Regions from separate parts of the Paraburkholderia sp. IW21 genome, predicted to be linked through region 2. Evidence: riboswitches for the same ligand, from Rfam matches in the RefSeq annotation. Region 2 holds a riboswitch; the other holds the start of a gene.
What was found. Region 2 has a riboswitch for thiamine pyrophosphate ahead of thiC (phosphomethylpyrimidine synthase ThiC). Riboswitches for the same ligand answer to the same signal wherever they lie in the genome.
Positions count from the first base shown of each region.

Region 1: it holds a riboswitch for thiamine pyrophosphate, as region 2 does, so the genes downstream of both, ACAX43_RS27775 (FAD-dependent oxidoreductase) here and thiC (phosphomethylpyrimidine synthase ThiC) in region 2, are expected to answer to the same signal.

Region 1 is NZ_JBGGWA010000014.1:80,948-92,172, forward strand. Features, by position in the region: gene thiE (thiamine phosphate synthase) at 1-687, opposite strand, end outside; gene ACAX43_RS27765 (thiazole synthase) at 684-1,499, opposite strand; gene thiS (sulfur carrier protein ThiS) at 1,539-1,736, opposite strand; gene ACAX43_RS27775 (FAD-dependent oxidoreductase) at 1,823-2,953, opposite strand; TPP riboswitch at 3,184-3,307, opposite strand; gene ACAX43_RS27780 (ABC transporter ATP-binding protein/permease) at 3,648-5,399, shown strand; partial or broken gene ACAX43_RS27785 (short-chain dehydrogenase) at 5,396-5,548, shown strand; gene ACAX43_RS27790 (glutamate synthase subunit beta) at 5,650-7,119, opposite strand; gene ACAX43_RS27795 (glutamate synthase-related protein) at 7,252-11,225, opposite strand, start outside.
Region 2 is NZ_JBGGWA010000011.1:102,049-113,273, reverse strand. Features, by position in the region: gene ACAX43_RS24490 (EamA family transporter) at 1-283, opposite strand, end outside; gene ACAX43_RS24485 (pentapeptide MXKDX repeat protein) at 649-894, opposite strand; gene ACAX43_RS24480 (molybdopterin-dependent oxidoreductase) at 1,016-1,819, opposite strand; gene ACAX43_RS24475 (cytochrome b/b6 domain-containing protein) at 1,862-2,500, opposite strand; gene ACAX43_RS24470 (DUF1223 domain-containing protein) at 2,533-3,363, opposite strand; gene ACAX43_RS24465 (GreA/GreB family elongation factor) at 3,814-4,224, shown strand; TPP riboswitch at 4,379-4,497, shown strand; gene thiC (phosphomethylpyrimidine synthase ThiC) at 4,590-6,521, shown strand; gene ACAX43_RS24455 (hypothetical protein) at 6,900-7,388, shown strand; gene ACAX43_RS24450 (L-lactate permease) at 7,711-9,309, shown strand; gene ACAX43_RS24445 (DMT family transporter) at 9,764-10,690, shown strand; gene bamC (outer membrane protein assembly factor BamC) at 10,964-11,225, opposite strand, start outside.

The DNA of each region.
Region 1 (11,225 bases), on a different contig from region 2:
GTGATCGTTGATGAAAACCTGAGCGTCGTGCTGCCGGCCCGCAGCGACACAGCGGGCGATTTCCCGCTTCAGTTCGTCGGCGGGTTCGGCCAATTTGCGGCGCAACTGGACCGTTTTCACGCCGAAAGCCACCACCCGCTCGACCCATTCCGCGGTCGGCAGAACCGGGTAAAGACCGAGCCGCTCGGGACAACGCGCGAACGCCTGCGCGGGTGCGGCAGGCAGCCCCGCAAGACGCGGGAAGCGCGCGATATTGGCCGGAAATGCGTCGTCCGCTTTGGTTTCGTCGCCGTCGCGCCACGCGAGCGCCAGGACCAGCGCGTCGTGTGGATCGAAACCGCAGTCCAGAAACGCGGCCAGCGCGGGAATCCAGTCTTCAGGCAGATGACCTTCCAGACGGTATTTTTCGCCGCCCAGATGCAACGCGGCCTTGTTCTCCGCAGCGACGATCACGCCGGCGCCTTGCACTTGCCAGCGCGCTATCTGCTCGCCATGCTGCTGCGCGTCGGCGACGATGATCAGGTCGCGGCCATCGGGCTCGTCGGGCGCGGTCAGGCAGATGCGCCACGGCGCGTGCGTCGGCGGCCACTCGCCCAGGCGGGCGCGGATCCGCTCGGTGGCTTCGGTGAGTTCGTCGGCGGGCGGCCAGAAGAGGTCGCGTTGGGTCAAAGGCAAAGTTTGCGTCATGCGCCGCTCCCGTCCTGGTGCCAGAACGGCATGCCGACCACCGGCGTGCTCGCGTGCGCACTTTCGCGTTCGGCCATCGGCCCCGCCAGAAACGCCTGGCGCCCCGCGTCGACGCCCAGCGCGAAGGCGCGCGCCATCGCATCGGGATGCGTGGCCTGCGAAACGGCGGTGTTCAGCAGCACGCCGTCGAAGCCCCACTCCATCACCTGCGCGGCGTGCGACGGCACGCCGAGCCCTGCATCGACGATCAACGGCACATCCGGCAGCCGCTCGCGCAGTACCCGCAGGCCATACGGATTGATCACGCCCTTGCCGGTGCCGATCGGCGCGCCCCACGGCATCAGCGCCTCGCAGCCCGCATCCAGCAGACGGCGGCCGATCACCAGATCTTCGGTGCAATACGGCAGCACCTTGAAGCCGTCCTTGATGAGTTGCGCAGCCGCTTCGATCAGGCCAATCGGGTCGGGCTGCAACGTGTAGTCGTCGCCGATCAGTTCGAGCTTGATCCACTCGGTGTCGAAAATTTCGCGCGCCATATGCGCGGTCGTCACCGCCTCGCCGACGGTCAGGCAGCCGGCCGTATTCGGCAACAGCGGCACGCCGTGGCGCTTGAGCAGATCGAAGAAGCCGGCTTCGGCGCCGCCTTCGTTCATCTGCCGGCGCAGCGCGACGGTCACCATGCCGGGCCGCGCGGCGTCGATCGAATCCGACAGCGATTGCAGCGACGGATAGCGCGAGGTGCCGAGCAACACGCGGCTCGCGAAGGTTTCGCCGTAGAGCGTGAGCGCGTCGGCGGTTCGGGGGGAAGTCATTTGCATAATGCTGGTCTCCGGCAATGCGTGGCGCGGGTCTTAGCCGCCGGCCACGGGTTGCACGACATCGAGCTTGTCGCCCGGCTGCAGCGCGCGCGCCGCATGCTGGGTGCGCGCGACGAAATCGCCGTTCAATGCGACCGCGAACGGCGGACGCGCGCCGTACGCGACGAGCGCATCGGCGACAGTCGCGCCTTCGGGCAGCGACAACGGCTTCTGATTGATGTGAATGTCCATGGTGTTCGAATACGCTTCAATCGAGGGCGGAAACGGCGTGGCATTCGCTTGTATGCCGCTGTTGTTCACAAACTGTCGTGCAACGCTCATGCCGGCTCCCGCGTGGAATCCAGTTGAAACAGCTCGCTCCAGCGCGCCGCACTTTGCCAGTCGACGAACGCGTCGGCGTCGCCAATGCGGCCGTCGAGGAGCGCCGCGGCGAAGCGCGCGGCTTCGTCGGCGACTTCGGGCACGATCATGTAGCCGTGCCGGTACAGGCCGTTCACGCGCAACGTCTGCGCGCCATCCCACAGCAAAGCTGGACGGTGGTCCGGCAAAGTCGGGCGGCACTGCGAATTCAGTTCGAGGATGCGTGCCTCGCCGAAACCGGGGTGCACGGAAAACGCCGCGCTCAGCAGTTCGAGCGCCGAGCGCACGCTGACCGGCGACATGTCCTCACCTTCTACTTCGGTTGCGCCGATCACGTAGAGATCGTCCTGCTTCGGCGCGATGTAGAGCGGATAGCGCGGATGCAGCAGCCGCACCGGCCGCGTCAGTTTGATACCGGGCGCATGCACCCTTGCGACTTCGCCGCGAATGCCGCGCAGCGTGGGCAGCACCGGCTTCGCGCCCAAACCCCGGCAGTCGATCGTGACACGCGCCGGCGGCAGCGCATGGTCGTCGACCGGGGTGTTCCAGTGCGTCTCGACGCCGCGCTGGGCGAGGCCTGCAGCGAGCGCGGCAAGCACCTGCCGGTTGTCCAGTTGGCCTTCGCGCGGCAGCAGCCAGCCCTGATTGAAGCGGCCCGCGAGTGCGGGCTCGGCGGCTCCGACCTGAGCACCCGCAAGCGCCACGAAACCGCCGTCGAGCAGTTCGGCTGGGGCATTTGAGCGCACACGGCGTTCGAACAGCGGTGCTTCAGTGCGGTCGGCGTGATGCCATACGACCAGCGTGCCATTGCGCTGGAAAAACACCGGTTCGGGCAATTCGGCCAGCACTAGCGGCCAGGTGTCGAGCGAACTCGCGCCGAGACGCGTGATCAGCAGTTCCGCACTGGCGGCTTCGGCAAGCGGCGCCAGCATCGCAGCGGCGACCCACGCGGCGGACTGCGTACCCGCTGCATCACCACGCTCGTAAAGCGCCACGCGATGCCCCTGGCCGGCGAGACGCCATGCGACCAGACGCCCGCAAAGCCCGCCGCCGAGCACTGCGAAATCGGGTTGAGCAGGACGATTCATCGCGCGCACTCCGTGTCACAACGGCCAGCAAGGCTAAAGCAGCACGACGCGCCGACATAGCCGACGAAAGCGTGGCGAAGAGCAAAACACATATCTGAAGAATAGGCGGTCATCGAGTCCTTTCCGTACGGTCAACATACGCACGTACCCAGGACGAAACCGGCGGGTGAGGCCGGCCGGGCGACACGCGCGTCCAAATGACGGACGCCGCCCGGCGGGGAATGGAAGACTGGCTGCTTCCGGAAACTTCCCGCGCCGGTATTACCCGGATCGGGTGCAAAGGGTCTCTCTCAGCCTTGCAGCCGCTGCATGAAAATCATGCAGCCTGTGTGCAAAGCACCCCTGTTTCGTCGAAGGTCATTAGACCATAAAAGGCGCGGGGCCCGCAAACCCTTGGCCTGTGCCGTCTCATGCTGCTGATCCGGCACCGTCTTTCAGTTCATCGCTGCGGCCGATGGCAGCGCTCTGGCACAATGCCACAAGCGGATGTCGCAGGAGCCAGGCACCGGCGCCCCGCTTCGCCGCCCGAGCGAAGGGCGGAAATTAATTTTCGCTTAAGGGCTTGGCGCCAGAATCGGACGCCCACCCGGTCGTGCGTTCGTCGAGCACGACGTCTGGGGCATGCACCGCAAACCCGCCGTGGGCCGGCCTGAAAAGGCCAGCCTTGATGGGCCAGCACTACATCAGGATGCTCATGACACCGAATACCTCTTCCAGCCGCGCGCTGCCGCCGGACGAAAAAGTCTCCGCCTGGAGCCTGATCAAACCCTACTGGGTCTCCGAAGAACGGAACACGGCGTGGGCGCTCCTCATTACGATCATCGTGATGAATCTGCTCGTCGTGTGGATCAACGTGCGCCTGAACCGCTGGAGCGCCGACTTCTACAACGCGCTGCAAACCAAAAACGTGCACGACTTCCCGCACCTGCTGATGGTGTTCTCGGGGCTCGCGTTCGGCTTCATCATCCTCGCGGTGTATGGCCGCTATCTGCGCCAGATGCTCGGCTTCCGCTGGCGTCAGTGGCTGACCACACGCTACCTGAACGAGTGGCTGCACGACAGCGCCTTCTACCGGATCGAACGCGACCGGCTCACCGACAACCCCGACCAGCGGATCAGCGACGACCTGCAATCCTTCGCCACCAGCACGCTCACGCTAACGCTCGATCTGCTGTCCACGGTCGTCACGCTGGTGTCGTTCATCACGATCCTGTGGTCGCTGGCGGGTGCGCTGACCGTCTCGCTCGGCGGCATGCCGGTGCAGATTCCCGGCTACATGGTGTGGGCCGCTGCGCTTTACGCGGTGGTCGGCTCGTTGATCATCCAGAAGGTCGGCCATCCGCTCGTGTCGATCAACTACCAGGCGCAGAAAGTCGAGGCGGATTTCCGTTTCGGCCTGATCCGTCTGCGTGAAAACGCCGAGCAGATTGCCTTCTACAACGGCATGGAAACCGAGAAGACGAACGCACGCTCGCTGTTCGGCCGCATCCGCGACAACTGGTGGCAGGTGATGAAGTACACCAAGCGGCTTACTTTCGTGCTGAGTTTCTACGGCCAGATCGCGATCATCTTTCCGCTGGTAGTCGCGGCGCCCCGCTACTTCGCGGGCGCTTTCACGTTCGGCGTGCTGATGCAGATTTCGAGCGCGTTCGGCACCGTCAGCGATTCGTTTTCGTGGTTCATCAACAGTTACGGCACCTTGGTCGAATGGCGCGCTACCGTGAACCGGCTGCGTGAATTCAAGCGCATTGTGCATGCGCCGCGCCTAAAGGAATCGGTGTCGCCGGCTACCGCGCATGGCGGCATCAACCTGCATTTCGTCGACGAGGACAAGCTCTCCACCGAAGGCCTCCAGCTTGCGTTGCCGAACGGCAACCCGCTGTCGCGCATTCGCGATATCGCGATCAAGCCTGGCTCACGCTGGCTGGTACGTGGTCCGTCCGGTTCGGGCAAGAGTACGCTGATGCGCGCGCTCGCCGGCTTGTGGCCGTTCGGCGACGGTTCGATCGACGCCCCGGTCAACGCACGCATGATGTTCATCCCGCAGGTCAGCTACATGCCGATCGGCACGCTGAAAGCCGCGCTCACCTATCCGTCCGCTGGCGACGTCTACACCGATGACGAATGCCGCGAAGCGCTCGTCACCTGTCACCTGTCGGAGTACGCCGACCGTCTGCAGGAATCGGGGCACTGGACCCGCATTCTCTCGCCGGGCGAACAACAGCGTCTCGCCGGCGCGCGCGTCTTGCTGCACAAGCCGGACTACCTGTTTCTCGACGAAGCGACCAGCGCGCTCGATTCAGTGAACGAAGCACGTCTCTATCACCTGTTCACCGAACGGCTGCCGAAGGCGGCGATCGTCAGCGTTGCGCATCGCGAATCGCTGGCGGCGTTCCATGGCGAAACGCTCGAGGTCGAGCGCTCGGGCGAACCGGTCGCCGCATGAGCGGCATGAGTAACGTTGATCGCGATCGCGTCGTGTTGATCACCGGCGCGGGCTCGGGTATTGGCGCGGCACTGGCACGACGCATCGCCGCGCCGCGCACCGCCTTGATGCTGCATGCACGCGGCGCCGACGACGAAGCGCGCCAGCGCTTTGGTGTACCGCTTATGTACCGCCTTGTCGTCTCCACCTCTTCCTGCATGCAGTGGCCAGTTTCCGCACCGACTTAAGGGCGAAAACTGGCCGGAGACGCTTAGCGCGGCAGTTCCGAATGACCCATCAGGAACGCATCGACCGAGCGTGCGCACTGACGGCCTTCGCGGATCGCCCACACCACCAGCGACTGGCCACGGCGCATGTCGCCGGCGGTGAACACCTTGTCCACCGACGTGTAGTACGCCTTGTCGCCTTCGGTCGACGCACGCACGTTGCCGCGCGCATCCTTGTCGACGCCGAACGCTTCGAGCACCGGCGAGACCGGCTGCGTGAAACCCATGGCCAGCAGCACCAGATCGGCCTTCATTTCGAACTCGGAGTTCGGCACTTCCTGCATCTTGCCGTCCTTCCATTCGACGCGCGCGGCAATCAGCTTCTCGACCTTGCCGTTCTTGCCTTCGAGACGCTTGGTCGCAACCGCCCAATCGCGCGAGCAGCCTTCGTCATGCGACGACGATGTGCGCAGCTTGATCGGCCAGTACGGCCATACCAAAGGCTTGTTCTCTTCTTCCGGCGGTTGCGGCAGCAGTTCGAATTGCGTGACGCTCTTCGCTCCATGACGATTCGACGTACCCACGCAGTCCGAACCCGTATCGCCGCCACCGATCACGACCACGTGCTTGCCCTTGGCAAGCAACTGGTTCGCGACCTTGTCGCCGGCGTTGACCTTGTTCTGCTGCGGCAGGAATTCCATCGCGTAGTGGATGCCTTCCAGCTCGCGACCCGGCACCGGCAGATCGCGCGGCGTTTCCGAACCGCCGGCGATCACCACGGCGTCGAACTGTTCTTTCAGTTCAGCCGGCGTGATGGTTTCCTTCGCCGTGTTGCCGATGTGTCCCGGTAGCGAATCCGCGCGGCCGACAAACACGTTGGCGCGGAACGTCACGCCTTCGGCTTCCATCTGGCGCATGCGGCGATCGATCAGCCACTTTTCCAGCTTGAAGTCAGGAATGCCGTAACGCAGCAAACCACCGATGCGGTCGTTCTTTTCGAACACAGTCACATCGTGCCCCGCGCGCCCGAGTTGCTGCGCGACAGCCAAACCGGCGGGGCCAGAGCCGACCACCGCGACCTTCTTGCCGGTCTTGTGCTTTGGCGGCTGCGGTGCAACCCAGCCTTCCGCCCAGGCCTTGTCGATAATCGCGTGTTCGATCGACTTGATGCCGACCGGGTCGTCGTTGATGCCGAGCGTGCACGCCGCTTCGCACGGCGCCGGGCAGATGCGGCCCGTGAACTCGGGGAAGTTGTTGGTCGAGTGCAGCACTTCAATCGCGTTCTTCCAGTCCTGATGGAACACCAGGTCGTTGAAGTCCGGAATGATGTTGTTCACCGGGCAGCCGTTGTTGCAGAACGGAATGCCGCAGTCCATGCAACGCGCGCCTTGAATCTTGGCTTCGTCGTCGGTCAGTGCCGCGACGAATTCCTTGTAGTGCTTCACACGCGTGAGCGGAGCTTCGTACGCCTCGTGGCGGCGCTCGAACTCGAGAAAACCGGTTGCCTTGCCCATGTGGTTCTCTTCTCTATCTGTATCAGGTGAGGTGATCTACACCCGCCGCGCCTCGAACTATCGAGCGGCGGCAGGTACGGCTAAATGTGACGTCTTTTGCGCTGACGGCCAGCGAAGCGACTCTGCGACACGTCAGGCGGCGAGCACTTCCTTGTTCGCCTTCTTCGCTGCCATCTCGCCCAGCGCGCGCTTGTATTCGGTCGGGAACACCTTCACGAATTGACGGCGCGACGCATCCCAGTTTTCGAGCAGCGCCTTTGCACGCGGCGAACCCGTGAACTGGAAGTGACGTTCGATGAGACCCTTGAGCAGGGCTTCGTCGGTCGTGCCGCTGTGCCACAAGCCCTTGTCGACCGTGCGTTCCTGTTCGGCCTGTTGCAAGACCGGATCGAGCACGACCATCGACTTGTTGCACTTGCCCGCGAACGTGCTGTCCGGATCGAACACATAGGCAATGCCACCCGACATACCGGCCGCGAAGTTACGGCCCGTTTCGCCGAGCACGATTACCGTGCCACCCGTCATGTATTCGCAACCGTGGTCGCCCGTGCCTTCGACAACCGCCGTCGCGCCCGAGTTACGCACGCAGAAACGCTCGCCTGCGACACCGCGGAAGAACGCTTCGCCTTCGATCGCGCCATACATCACCGTGTTGCCGCAGATGATGTTCTCTTCCGACTTGCCGCGGAAATCATTCGTAGGACGGATGATGATGCGCCCGCCCGACAGGCCCTTGCCAACGTAGTCGTTGCCGTCGCCGACCAGATCCAGCGTGATGCCTCTCGCGAGGAACGCGCCGAAACTCTGACCCGCGGTGCCCTTCAGCTGGATGTGAATGGTGTCGTCGGGCAGGCCGTCGTGGCCGTACTTCTTCGCGATCGTGCCGGACAGCATCGCGCCGACCGTACGGTTCACGTTGCGCACCGGCTGGATGAACGAGACGTGCTCGCCCTTCTCGATCGCGACCTTCGCCTTCTCGATCAGCGTGTGATCGAGCGCTTTCTCCAGCCCGTGGTCCTGCACGTCGACGTGCTTCTTCGCCACGTCTGCCGAAACCTGCGGCTGATAGAACACGCGCGAGAAGTCGAGACCCTTCGCCTTCCAGTGTTCCACGCCCTTCTTCATGTCGAGCAGTTCGGCGTGGCCGATCAGGTCGTCGAACTTGCGGATGCCCAGTTGCGCCATGATTTCGCGTGCTTCTTCCGCAACGAAGAAGAAGAAGTTGACGACGTGTTCCGGCTGGCCCTGGAATTTCGCACGCAGCACCGGGTCTTGCGTCGCAACGCCGACCGGGCAGGTGTTCAGGTGGCACTTGCGCATCATGATGCAGCCTTCGACGACGAGCGGCGCCGTCGCGAAGCCGAATTCGTCCGCGCCGAGCAGCGCGCCGATCACGACGTCGCGCCCGGTCTTCATCTGACCGTCGGCCTGCACGCGGATACGGCCGCGCAGCTGGTTCAGCACCAGCGTCTGCTGCGTTTCAGCCAGACCCAGTTCCCACGGCGTGCCGGCATGCTTCACCGACGACAGCGGCGATGCACCCGTGCCGCCGTCATGGCCGGCGATCACAACGTGATCGGCCTTCGCCTTGGCGACACCCGCTGCCACCGTCCCGACGCCCGATTCCGACACCAGCTTCACCGAAATGCTCGCCGCCGAGTTGGCGTTCTTCAGGTCGTGAATCAGCTGCGCCAGATCTTCGATCGAGTAGATGTCGTGGTGCGGCGGCGGCGAAATCAGGCCGACGCCCGGCACCGAGTAACGCAGCTTGCCGATGTATTCCGAGACCTTGTGGCCCGGCAACTGACCGCCTTCGCCCGGCTTCGCGCCCTGCGCCATCTTGATCTGAATCTGATCAGCCGACGCCAGGTATTCCGCCGTCACGCCGAAACGGCCCGACGCCACCTGCTTGATCTTCGAGCGCAGCGAATCGCCGTCCTTCAGCGGAATGTCGACGATCACTTCATCGCCGATCACCGACTTCATGGTGTCGCCGTTCTTGATCGGAATGCCGCGCAGTTCGTTGCGGTAACGGTTGACGTCCTCGCCGCCTTCGCCCGTGTTCGACTTGCCGCCGATGCGGTTCATCGCGACAGCCAGCGTGGCGTGAGCCTCGGTCGAGATCGAACCCAGCGACATGGCGCCGGTGGCGAAACGCTTGACGATATCTTTCGCCGATTCGACTTCGTCGAGCGGGATCGCCTTGGTCGGATCGAACTTGAATTCGAACAGACCGCGGAACGTCATGTGGCGCTTGGTCTGATCGTTGATCAGATGCGCGTATTCCTTGTACGTCTGATACGAGTTGCTGCGTGCCGAGTGTTGCAGCTTGGCGATCGCATCCGGCGTCCACATGTGTTCTTCGCCGCGCACGCGATAGGCGTACTCGCCGCCCGCGTCGAGCATGTTCGCGAGCACCGGGTTGTCGCCGAACGCGTCGCGATGCAGACGGATTGCTTCTTCCGCGACGTCGAACAGGCCGATGCCGCCGACCTTCGACGAGGTGCCCTTGAAGTACTTCTGCACCAGGTCTTCAGCGAGACCGACGGCTTCGAAAATCTGCGCGCCGGTGTACGACATATAGGTCGAAATGCCCATCTTCGACATGACCTTCTGCAGGCCCTTGCCGACTGCCTTGGTGAAGTTGTAGACCGCCTTTTCCGGCGACAGGTCACCCTTCAGGCCCGCTGCGAGCTGGCCGAGCGTTTCCATCGCGAGGTACGGATGCACGGCTTCCGCGCCGTAGCCCGCGAGCAACGCGAAGTGGTGCGTTTCACGCGCCGAGCCGGTTTCCACGACCAGGCCCGCGCTCGTGCGCAGACCGTGCTGAACGAGGTGCGTGTGGATCGCGGCGGTGGCCAGCAGCGCTGGAATCGCGACGTTGTCGCGGTCGGTCTTGCGGTCCGACACGATCAGCATGTTGTAGCCGGACTTGACCGCATCGACAGCTTCCGCGCACAGCGAGGCGAGGCGCGCTTCGATGCCTTCCTTGCCCCACGCCACCGGATAGCAGATGTTCAGTTCGTACGAGCTGAACTTGCCGCCCGTGTACTGATCGATCGCGCGGATCTTGGCGATGTCCTTGAAGTCGAGCACCGGCTGCGACACTTCGAGACGCATCGGCGGGTTGATGTTGTTCGTGTCCAGCAGGTTCGGCTTCGGACCGACGAACGACACCAGCGACATCACCATGTTTTCACGGATCGGGTCGATCGGCGGGTTCGTGACTTGCGCGAACAACTGCTTGAAGTAGTGATAGAGCGTCTTGTTCTTGTTGGACATGACCGCCAGCGGCGAGTCGTTGCCCATCGAACCGACGGCTTCTTCACCGGCTTGCGCCATCGGCGCCATCAGGAACTTGAGGTCTTCCTGCGTGTAGCCGAACGCCTGCTGACGATCCAGCAAGGCAGCGGGTTCGCGGCGTTCCGTCGCGACGTCTTCGGCCTTCGGCTCGATTTCGTCGAGCTTGATACGCACGGCGTCGATCCAGCTCTTGTACGGCTTGGCGTTCGCGAGGTTGTCCTTCAGTTCCTTGTCGTCGATGATGCGGCCGTGTTCCATGTCGATCAGGAACATCTTGCCCGGCTGCAGACGCCATTTCTTGACGATCTTCGATTCGGGAATCGGCAACGTGCCCGCTTCCGACGCCATGATCACGAGGTCGTCGTCGGTGACGATGTAGCGCGCCGGACGCAGACCGTTACGGTCGAGCGTGGCGCCGATCTGACGGCCGTCGGTGAAGGCGATCGCAGCGGGGCCGTCCCACGGCTCCATCATCGCGGCGTGGTATTCGTAGAACGCGCGGCGATTGTCGTCCATCAGCGTGTGCTGTTCCCAGGCTTCCGGGATCATCATCATCATTGCGTGGACGAGCGGGTAGCCGGCCATCACCAGCAGTTCGAGACAGTTGTCGAACGATGCCGTGTCGGATTGACCCGGATAGATCAGCGGCCACAGCTTCGGCAGATCGTCGCCGAGCACATGCGAGGCAATCGCCCCGGTGCGGGCGTTTAGCCAGTTGACGTTGCCCTTCACCGTGTTGATTTCGCCGTTGTGGGCGATCATGCGGTACGGGTGAGCCAGTTCCCACGCCGGGAACGTGTTGG
Region 2 (11,225 bases):
CCAGCATCGTGCCGACAAGGCCGGCATTGCGGATTTCCGCCGCACTCGGCCAGACCGGATTGCGGCGCGCCGCGAAGACGAAAAGCCCTACGCCGGCAAACAGATTGCGCAGCCCCGAGAGCAGCAGCGGCGGAAACGAACCGAGCGCGACGTGCACGGCGAGATACGTCGAGCCCCACACGAGATAGACGACGGCGAGCGCGAGCGTGATCTGTCCGTTGCGGGACTGCGGCAAACGGATCGGGAAACCACGCGGAAAACGGCTTGGGAATTGCAGCGACATGCGTTCAATCCGCCGGTGCCGCTCGAGGTGCTGCGCCCCCGCTGAAGACCCTGTGGCGGGATGGCGGACATCGCATCGGCGATGCGGTCTGACGGGCGAGGCTGGCGGACATGTCGGTGGAACGGAAGGACGATAGATGGCCAATGGGGCCACACCGCCGCGGCAGTCGAAAGAAATCGATCCGCGGCTGACACGCGCCAAACGTTTGGCGCGAATCGCATTATGCAGTAAGCGCCCACCGCGTCGTCTGAAAGAATCGTCACTTATTTGCGTGCCTGCAACAAAAAGCCGGGGACGTTTCCCCGGCTTTTGCCGCACAGGTAAAACCGGCGCTAAAGCTATGCGGCCGGCATCGACAGCAAGGCTCAGTTGGCCATCGCGCCCGACGCTTCGTGCTTCATGCCCATCCCGTCGCTGCCCTTTTTCATCTTGTCGTGCTTCATCGTGCCCTTCTTCATGTTGTCCTTCGACATGTTGTCTTTGGACATCGAATCCTTCGGCATGTCCTTGGACATCGAATCGTTGGACATGGCGCCGCTTGCCTGAGCGAACGCGGCGCCGCCGCTGGTCAGGAGGGCGACGGCCATTGCTGCGATTGCGAACTTTTTCATGGGATGACTCCGTTTCGTTATGGATGAATCTGAACCGGCTCGTACCTCTTGCCGGGGTGTTTCCGAAGCTTCTGCCGCTCGGGGTCGAGCATCCGGCTTTGCATGCGCCGACCCGCGCGCGTCAGGAGCCTCCGAACCAGTTGTAGCCCTGGTCGACCCAATAGCCGCCGGGAAACGTGTTGGTGACGAACATCTCGACAATGTGCTTCGGATTCTTGTAGCCGAGCTTGGTCGGCATGCGCAGCTTCATCGGGAAGCCGTATTTCGCGGGCAGGCGCTCGCCGTCGTACGAGAACGTGAGCAGCGTTTGCGGATGCAGCGCGGTCGGCATGTCGATGCTTTCGTAGTAGTCGTCGGCGCATTTGAAGCCAACGTACTTCGCGCTCGTGTCCGCGCCGATGCGCCGCAGGAAATCGCTGAACGGCGTGCCGCCCCAGCGGCCGATCGCGCTCCACCCTTCCACGCAGATGTGCCGCGTGATCTGCTCGGCATGCGGCAGCGCGTACAACTCAGGCAAGGTCCAGACACGCTGACCGGTGACGAGGCCGCTGATCTTCAGCTTGTAGTCGGACGCGTCGACATCGGGCACGTCTTCAATGCCGTAGAACGCGTTGAACGGGAACGGCCGCGTGATTTCCGCTTCGGTATAGGTCGGCGCGAGCTGCTTCGGATCGAACAATGCGGCTTGCGCGCGGTCGTTCAGACGCGACACGGCCGTCAGGAATGCGTTGACCGAATCGTTGTCGGTGAGCGAGCAGCCGGTCAGCATCGAGAGGCCGCCGAGCGTGAGAAGCCGCTTGCCGAACAGGCGCCGCGACGGCATCGCGAGTTCGCGCCGTGCGTCGATCAGGATCGACTCGCGGTCGAGCTTATGAGCCAGATTCAGGCCGGGCTTTCGATCGGGGTTTGTAGTGGGCTTAGTCATGATTCGATGTCCTTAAGCTTCGCGTATCCGTGGCGCAGCGGCTCAGCGTCCGCGCAGCATCGCCAGCAGCGAGCGCGGCACGAGCGCCACCATCGCCAGATGCACGCCGATGAACGCGGCCATCAGCGACATGGCGCAGAAATGGACGACGCGCGCGTTGTCGTAGCCGCCCATCAGGCCGCGCAGCAGCGGAAACTGCACCGATTTCCAGATCGCGAGGCCCGAGAGCACGAGCACGATCAGATCGCAGACGACGAACAGATAGGCGAATTTCTGCACCGCGTTGTAGACGCGCAGATCGGCGTGCGAGAGCTTGCCGGTCAGGGCCGCGATGAAGTCGTGCAGCACGGCGCGCGGCGAGACCGGCAGGAACTTGCGCACGAAGCGTCCGCTCAGCAGATTCAGCGCGAGATATAACAGACCGTTGAAGACCAGTAGCCACATCGCCGCAAAGTGCCATTGCAACGCGCCGCCGAGCCAGCCGCCGAGCGTGATTGCCGGGGGAAACGTAAAGCTTTTGAAGATCGGCGACGCGTCATAGATGCGCCAGCCGGACAACATCATCACGATGGCCGCGAGTGCGTTGAGCCAATGCGTGACGCGCACCCACACCGGGTGAATCGTGCCGCTCCTCGGCGTGGCGGGCGGAGCGGTTTCGCGAAGTGCATGAGGCGTTGCCATGAAAATCTCCCTTGAATGAGGGCGCCGCGCGGTCAACGACAGGCGGCCAGTTCGGCCACTTGCAGCACGTCGCCGGTGGCGGCGTTTTCGACGAAGGCGACTACGCCGAAGTTGTCAGCGGGGGCGTTTGCATCGGCATCGTCGATGCGAACATCGCGGTGGATTTGTGCGTTGCCCGCCACCAGCGGCACGGGACCGATCCATTGCCGCACGACGCGTTCGTGATGCAGCGTTGCACCGCTGTTTTCGCCGGCTTTGACCTGCGAGTTCAACGCGTTTTCGTAGACCGCTACATAGGCGTTCAGCTGGCCGGCTGTGGTGGCCGCCTTGGTGGTGAATTGCGCATCGACGTTGAATGCGCCCTTCGTCTGGGTTTTCAGTGCCAGCGCCACGTTTGCCTGCGCCGGTTCGGCGACAACCTGGCCGATGCGGCTCTGAAAACTGTCGCGTTGTGACCAGCTGCGCAGTTCGCGGCCTGATACGAAGATCTCGGGCGTGTAGATGGTGTGGCCGCCGGCGAGGTCAGCGAGGGTTTGCTGACGTTCGGTAAAGCGATGCTGCGAGAAGCGGTCGGTCCAGCCGAGGCTGTTCCAGTAGTCCACGTGCAGGGCCAATGGCACGATGCTTTGGGTTGTGCCGCTGTTTTTCCACTGGCTCAGCCAGTTGTCGGCTGGCGGGCAGCTGTTGCAGCCTTCACTGCTGTAGAGCTCCACTAGCGCTACGCGGTGGGATGGGCTATGGGACGTGCACATGGCCGTGGCTGCGGTTGCCATGCCGCTGGCCGACAGCGTACTCAGCGCTACGGTGAGCGCGATTACTCGGGTGAAAGGCCGATCGGCTCGGCGGGTTCGTGCGATTTGCATGGCGTGCTCCATCAGGATCTGCACGTTTGTCGAACCACGAGACCGCTTATGACAGCCGGTTCTGATTTTTATTTTAGTTTTGGATGTTCGCTTCTCCGAGGCAATTAAAAAGACACCCCGGCCCGTGCTAACATTCACCTTTCGATTACGCCGATCCAAGCTTTTTCCCGGCGCTCACCCTAATACCTTTCGCTTTCTGCCGGTTACACCGATGCGCTTTCCGATCTCCCGTGCCTTCAACCGCTTGCGCCCCCGCCGCGCAGCCGGTGGCGCGCGCGCGGACGTATCAGCGCCTCACGCCGGCCAGCCGTTCCGAACGCTCCCGCTTCTCGCCGCCCGGCGCCCGATCTAACGCAGCTCCCTCCATCGCCGGGGCCGCGTCGTCGGGTTCCGGGCCGATCTCATCCGCACGCTGTTCCCTTACATGCAGATCGAATTGGAGTACCCGTCATGAAAAAGACGAAAACCTGTTACCTCACCGAACTCGACGTCGCCCGTCTTGAAAAGCACGCGGCCGCGCCCGGCGCCGACGCCAAATTGCAAGACATGCTCGACGACGTTCTCGAACGCGCCGTGATCGTCGAATCGCGCGATATCCCCGCGAATGTCGTCACGATGAATTCGCAAGCCACGCTGGTCGACGAAACCAGCGGCGAACAGATGACCTGGACGGTCGTCTATCCGCCCGACGCGGACTTCGAGCACGGCCGCCTGAACGTGTTTTCGCCCGTTGGCCTTGCCTTGCTCGGCGCCAAACGCGGCGAACGCATCCGCTTCACGCCGCCGAGCGGCACGGAGAAAGTGCTGAAGCTCGAAAAAATCCTGTTTCAACCTGAAGCCGCCGACGATTTCACGCTGTAAGCAAAGCACGCCCGCCTCCCAACGCTACTGCGCCGTAGCATGCCAGGCAGCCCTATCACAATAAGAATAGTGCGCGGCTGACCGGCGTTATCTCCGATATCTGACTTTTTCAAGACGGGTTGCCAAGCAGCGCCCCGGCGGTGTATCGTGTGCGCTGCTAACGCGGGGGTCCTGCGTGGCACGGAGGTAGGAGGTCCGTGTTGCGTGGGTGAGAAATACCCTTTGAACCTGATCTGGATAATGCCAGCGCAGGGAAGCGTACGGATTTCGCACCGGGTCTACTGTTTCATCTCTCGCGACTTCCGACTACTTCCGTCTCGTCTCCTGCTTAGCCGCCCCACATTGCTTTGCATGAGGAGATATGCATGAACGCCAACCCGAAGTTCCTTTCCGCCGACGCCCACGTCGATGCCGCCGCTGTCGCGCCGCTGCCGAATTCCCGCAAGGTCTACGTGACCGGCTCGCGCCCCGATATCCGCGTGCCGATGCGCGAAATCTCCCAGGCCGATACGCCGGATAGCTTTGGCGGCGAGAAGAATCCGCCGGTCTTCGTCTACGATACGTCGGGCCCCTACTCCGATCCGGAAGCCAAAATCGACATCCGCGCCGGTCTGCCCGCGCTGCGTCAAGCCTGGATCGAAGAGCGCGGCGACACCGAAGCGCTGACGGGTCTGTCGAGCGACTTCAGCCGCGAACGCGCCGCCGATACCGCGACCGCCGATCTGCGCTTCAAAGGCCTGCACCGCACGCCGCGCCGCGCGATCGCCGGCAAGAACGTCTCGCAGATGCACTACGCGCGCCAGGGCATCGTCACGCCGGAAATGGAATACATCGCGATTCGCGAGAACCAGCAGCGCGCCGCGTACCTGGAAAGCCTGAAAACGAGCGGTCCGAACGGCGAAAAGCTCGCCGCGATGATGGGCCGCCAGCATCCGGGCCAGGCGTTCGGTGCGAGCGCATTCGGTCCCGACGGCCTGAAGGAAATCACCGCCGAATTCGTGCGCGAAGAAGTCGCCCGCGGCCGCGCGATCATCCCGAACAACATCAACCACCCGGAAAGCGAGCCGATGATTATCGGCCGCAACTTCCTCGTGAAGGTGAATGCGAACATCGGCAACTCGGCGGTGACGTCGTCAATTGGCGAAGAAGTCGACAAGATGACGTGGGCGATCCGCTGGGGCGGCGACACGGTGATGGATCTGTCCACCGGCAAGCACATCCACGAAACGCGTGAGTGGATCATCCGCAATAGCCCGGTACCGATCGGCACGGTACCGATCTATCAGGCGCTGGAAAAAGTCAACGGCAAGGCCGAAGACCTGACGTGGGAAATCTTCCGCGACACGCTCATCGAACAAGCCGAACAAGGCGTCGACTACTTCACGATCCACGCGGGCGTGCGTCTGCAATACGTGCCGCTGACGGCCAAGCGCATGACCGGCATCGTGTCGCGCGGCGGTTCGATCATGGCGAAGTGGTGTCTGGCTCACCACAAGGAAAGCTTCCTGTACGAGCACTTCGAAGACATTTGCGAAATCATGAAGGCGTATGACGTGGCCTTCTCGCTCGGCGACGGCCTGCGTCCCGGCTCGATCTACGATGCCAACGACGAAGCGCAACTCGGCGAACTGAAGACGCTCGGCGAACTCACGCAGATCGCCTGGAAGCACGACGTGCAGACGATGATCGAAGGCCCGGGCCACGTGCCGATGCAGCTCATCAAGGAAAACATGGACCTGCAACTGGAATGGTGCGACGAAGCACCTTTCTACACGCTGGGACCGTTGACCACCGATATCGCTCCGGGCTACGACCACATCACGTCAGGCATCGGCGCTGCGATGATCGGCTGGTTCGGCACTGCGATGCTCTGCTACGTCACGCCGAAGGAGCACCTCGGTTTGCCGAACAAGGACGACGTCAAGACCGGCATCATCACCTACAAGCTCGCCGCGCACGCCGCCGATCTGGCGAAGGGCCATCCGGGCGCGCAGGTGCGTGACAATGCGTTGTCGAAGGCGCGTTTCGAATTCCGTTGGGAAGACCAGTTCAATCTCGGTCTCGACCCGGACAAGGCACGCGAATTCCATGACGAAACCTTGCCGAAGGATTCCGCCAAGGTTGCGCACTTCTGCTCGATGTGCGGCCCGCACTTCTGCTCGATGAAGATCACGCAGGACGTGCGCGAGTTCGCAGCGCAACAAGGCCTTTCCGACGACGATGCACTGAAGAAAGGCATGGAAGTGAAGTCGATCGAGTTCATGAAGAAAGGCGCTGAGATTTATCAGCGGCAGTGAGGTCGGAAGGTTCGGATCGCGGGCGCACTAGGACGCGTGCGCCATCAGCGCTCTCTGCATCACTGCATTGCAGTATGGAAGCCCGCCACTGGCGGGCTTTTGCGTTTCTGGGCGGCCTGACACACCGCATGCCAGGCGCCAGGGAACATGTGATTACGAAACCCGATAGTTTGCTGACAAGCTCACCCATCTGAATACCGGCCGGGGCGAAACGATCAAATGTATGGACGGCGCGGAGTGTCCCGGTCGCGGCGGGAGACGCTCCGCAATGAGGTGAAATAAGCCGTTACGGTTTTGCAATCCTCCTGGCGCTCCGGCGGCGTAAGCTCAAGCCATGACGCCCCGGATGGCGGCGTCCGATGTAACCAGGAGCGCGTCATGAAGTCCCCCGTCATCAACTCGTTTTGCGCGATCCGCCCGCGGCTGCCGCGCGGCTTGCCCCGTATTGCACAAGCAGGGATTGCGCTCACCGGCGCGGCCTGCATGCTGACCTTGTCCGGCTGCTATTACCCTTACGGCTACTATCCGGGCTACTACCCGTACTACGCCACGGTCCCGGCAGCCGGCGCCCAGCGCGAAGTACCCGTAGGGACTGCCGGCGACCCGGCAAGTCAGCAACAACAGCAGGCTCAAGCGGCGCAGCAAGCGCAAGCCAATTCGCAAACCCTGCCGCCTGCCTACGTGGTCGCTCAACCGCCACCCGTGTATGTTGCGCCGGCTTATCCCGCCTACTATCCGCCTCCTGTTTACCCCGCCTACTACGGGTATCCGGGCTGGTATGGGCCGTCTGTCTCGATCGGCTTCGGTTTCGGCGGCTATTGGGGGCGCGGCCACGGCGGATGGGGTGGTCACGGCCACTATCACTGAGTCGTGCTGCCCCGACTTACCCGCCGTGCCCCTCGTACGATGCGGGCGCATGGCGAGTCCGGGCTTTCCAGCGCACGCATCATGACGTGCCCCGCCCGGCCCGCACGACGCTGCGCGCGCCTTTCTTCCCTCCTTCGCCCGTAGTTTCCCTTCTTGACGCCCTACGCCCGGGCTCTATGCTTGGGGAAGCCACACAGTACTCGTTTAAATATGCGAACCGGCGCGTCATGCAAGCGTCGCGGACGCCCATCCGTCATGCCATAGCGACGCGCCCGCAGTGCGTGGTCTTGCGTCGAGTTCGAACAACAACGAAGGAGACGCGATGTTTCACCAACTACTCACACCCGTCGGCAATTCGCTATTGCCATCGTTTCTTGTCGCCGCGCTGCCGATCATCGTCGTTCTGCTACTGCTTGGCTGGGCGCGCAGGCCGGCCTGGCAGGCGTCGCTCGCGGGACTGATCGTCGGCTTCATCGTGGCGGTCTTCTTTTGGCAATTTCCAGTGGGGCTTGCGGTCGATTCGGTGGCCAACGGCGTGGTGTTCGCCTGCTGGCCGGTGATGTGGATCGTGTTCGCGGCGATCCTGCTGTACAACATCGCGCAACGCTCAGGCCGCTTCGCGGCTTTCCGCATGTGGATGATCGACAATCTGCCGAACGACCGGCGCGTCGTGCTGGTCGTGGTCGGCTTCTCGTTCGGCGCGCTGCTCGAAGGGATTTCCGGTTTCGGCACGCCGGTTGCGATCACCAGTTCGCTGCTGATCCTGCTGGGCTTCCCCACACTCGAGGCGCTGACCTTCACGCTCATCTTCAACACCGCGCCGGTCGCGTTCGGCGCGCTCGGCGTGCCGATCACCGTGCTCGGCGCGGTCACGCACCTGCCGGCCGACTCGCTTGCGAAGATGGTCGGCCGCCAGTTGCCGTTCTTCGCGTTCCTGCTGCCGTTCTATGTGATCGGCGTGTATGCAGGCTTTCGCAACATGCTGCGCGTGTGGCCGGTGCTGCTGGTGTCGGGCGCGAGCTTCGCGCTGACGCAGTTCGTCGCATCGAACTACGTGAACTACAGCTTGACCGATGTGTTGTCGTCGATGATGTCGCTGATTCTGACCATCGCGTTTCTGCGCGTGTGGAAGCCGGCGGCCGATCCCAAATTCGCGATCAATATCGACCGTGTCGGCGAGGTGCGCGGCAAAATCGGCGGCACCCAGGGATGGTATCCGTGGATCATCGTCTCGGTGGTGGTGATCATCTGGACCGTCGCCAAAATTTTCCTGATCGGCGACGTCAAGGTGCCGTGGCCGGGACTCGACAAGGCGGTGTTCATCACGCTGTATAACACCCCGTACGGCGCGACCTGGGACTTCCAGCCGTTGGCGACCGGCACGGCGATTCTGGTGGCCGCCATCATCACGTCTTTCGTGGTGAGGCTCGGCGCGCGCGAATTCGGCGCGGCCATCGTCGACACGTGGGTCCAGACGCGCATTGCCATTCTGACGGTGGCGACGATTGTCGGCCTCGCCTATCTGATGAATTACTCGGGGCTCACTTATACGCTCGGGCTGGGTGCCGCGTCGGTTGGAGCGTTCTTTCCGCTGGTGTCGGCATTTCTTGGCTGGGTCGCGGTGTTCCTGTCCGGCAGCGATACATCGGGCAATGCGCTGTTCGGCAACCTGCAGGTGGTGGCGGCCCATCAGCTGAACCTCAACCCGATCCTGATGGCGGCGACCAATTCGTCGGGCGGCGTGATGGGCAAGATGATCTCGCCGCAAAACATCTCGACCGGCGTGGCGACGACCGAACTCAAAGGCAAGGAAGGCGTCGTGTTCGCCAAGACCTTCAAGCATTCGATTCTGTTGACGGTGGTACTCGGCGTGCTGGTATGGCTGCAACAGAATTTCCTGCAGGGGATGATTCCGCACTGAGGTGTGCGTGCTCGCACGCTGGTTGGATGCAGCGGGCCAACGCCTTGGCGTCGTCAATGCCGGCGCGACGGGCCCGCTCCGCTAGCTGACCTCTAAGTGGATTAATCGGCGGGCGCACCCCCAGGGTGCGCCCCCCTCCTTTTAAAGATAAGGTCCACCCGCCCCAAGCGGGCCGCGCTGCTGGTGCACTGCCGTAAAATAACTCACGTCCCCGGAACACACCCCTCCCCGGGTCCGCCTGCGCCTCTCAATCGCGTCAAATTCATCGTAATTTTTCTCACAACAGCGTGAAAATTGTTCGTTTTGCGGACGCCTCGGTTACGCTTACGATCACGACTATCAAACGCCCTCCTCCCTCGAATCTTGCCGTTTCATTCCTGCCTGAAACGTTTCGCGCGATCGCGCTGCTACGATGCACAGGCGTCTCGACTCAACCGCGCGCGGCGCCACCACGATGAATGCTAAAAACCTGCTGCAGTTGTTATTCCTGGCCGCCCTATGGGGCGCCTCGTTTCTGTTTATCCGCGTCGGTGTGAGCGACTTCGGCGTCGCACCGCTCATGGCGCTGCGTGTCGGCATCGGCGCCGTCTTCCTCTCGGTGGTACTGATCGCGCGGCGGCCGCTGCGCCAGTCCGCCGCGATTCTGAGCACGCGCGCGTTGCCGCTGCTGGTGGTCGGCATCCTGAATTCGGCGGCGCCGTTCTGCCTGTTCGCGTATGCCGAGCTGACGCTGTCGGCGGGTGTGACGTCCGTGATCAATGCGACCACGCCGCTATGGGGCGCGGTCGTCGGCTTTCTATGGCTGCGCGATCGCCTGAGCGCGCTGCGCACGCTCGGTCTCGTGATTGGCTTTCTCGGCGTCTTGATGCTGGTGTGGGATCAGATCGCCTCACCGAACGGCTCGGCCGCCACACCGCTTACCACGGCACTCGCGGCCGCCGCGGCACTCGGCGCCACACTGCTGTACGGCATCGCAGCCAATTACACGAAGCGTCACCTCACCGGCGTCGACGCATTGACGATCGCGGCTGGCACGATGATCGGCGCCACCGTCGTGCTGCTGCCGCTCGCGGTGATCTATTGGCCGGCTGCGCCGATCTCGCTGCACGCCTGGGGCGCGGTGATTGCGCTGGGCGTCGCGTGTACCGGCGTTGCGTACATGCTGTTCTTCCACCTGATCGCGGTGGCAGGGCCGGCGCGCGCGATTACGGTGACCTTCGTGATTCCGATTTTCGGCATTCTGTGGGGCGCGCTGTTTCTCGGCGAAAACGTGTCGCCGGGCATGCTGGAAGGCTGCGGCGTGATTCTCGTCGGCACTGCGCTTGCCACCGGCGTGATCAAACGTCTACCGTGGGCCGGGCCGCGCCGCGCCGACACCTGACCCGCTGGGCGGCGCGTCCGGCGTCGCCCTCTCTTTCCCCTCCGCATCGGGCCAACTCGCCGCCCACACCCGGTAAGGGATCACGTCGAACATGGCCACCTCCCGTTGAGATCCGGTTCATGCCGGTGTTTCATACGGAAGCAAAACACGCGCACGCAAGGGCTGCGGTCTATGGATCGTGGCGTGAGAGAAAATCTGGGCATGAAAAAACCCGCCCGGACTGTATTCCGGGCGGGTTTTCAAACAGCGTTTTGCTGCGTGCTACGACTTCGCTCAGTGCAACTGGTCGACCATCAGACTCATGATCTGCTTGGCCTGCGGGCTCTGATCGATACCGCCCTTGTCGTCGACCACGGCCACACGGGTCTGGTCAGGCGTCACCGCGCGCACGTTCACACGATACTGCTTGGCGACCTTTTCCTTCCTGCCGTGGAACACCTGGCTCCAGAAGCCCTGCTCCGCCGAAGTCATATCCTTCGGATCGACGTAGCGCACGAAGTACAGCCCGCGGCTCGCATCGCGATCGTCGACGGTG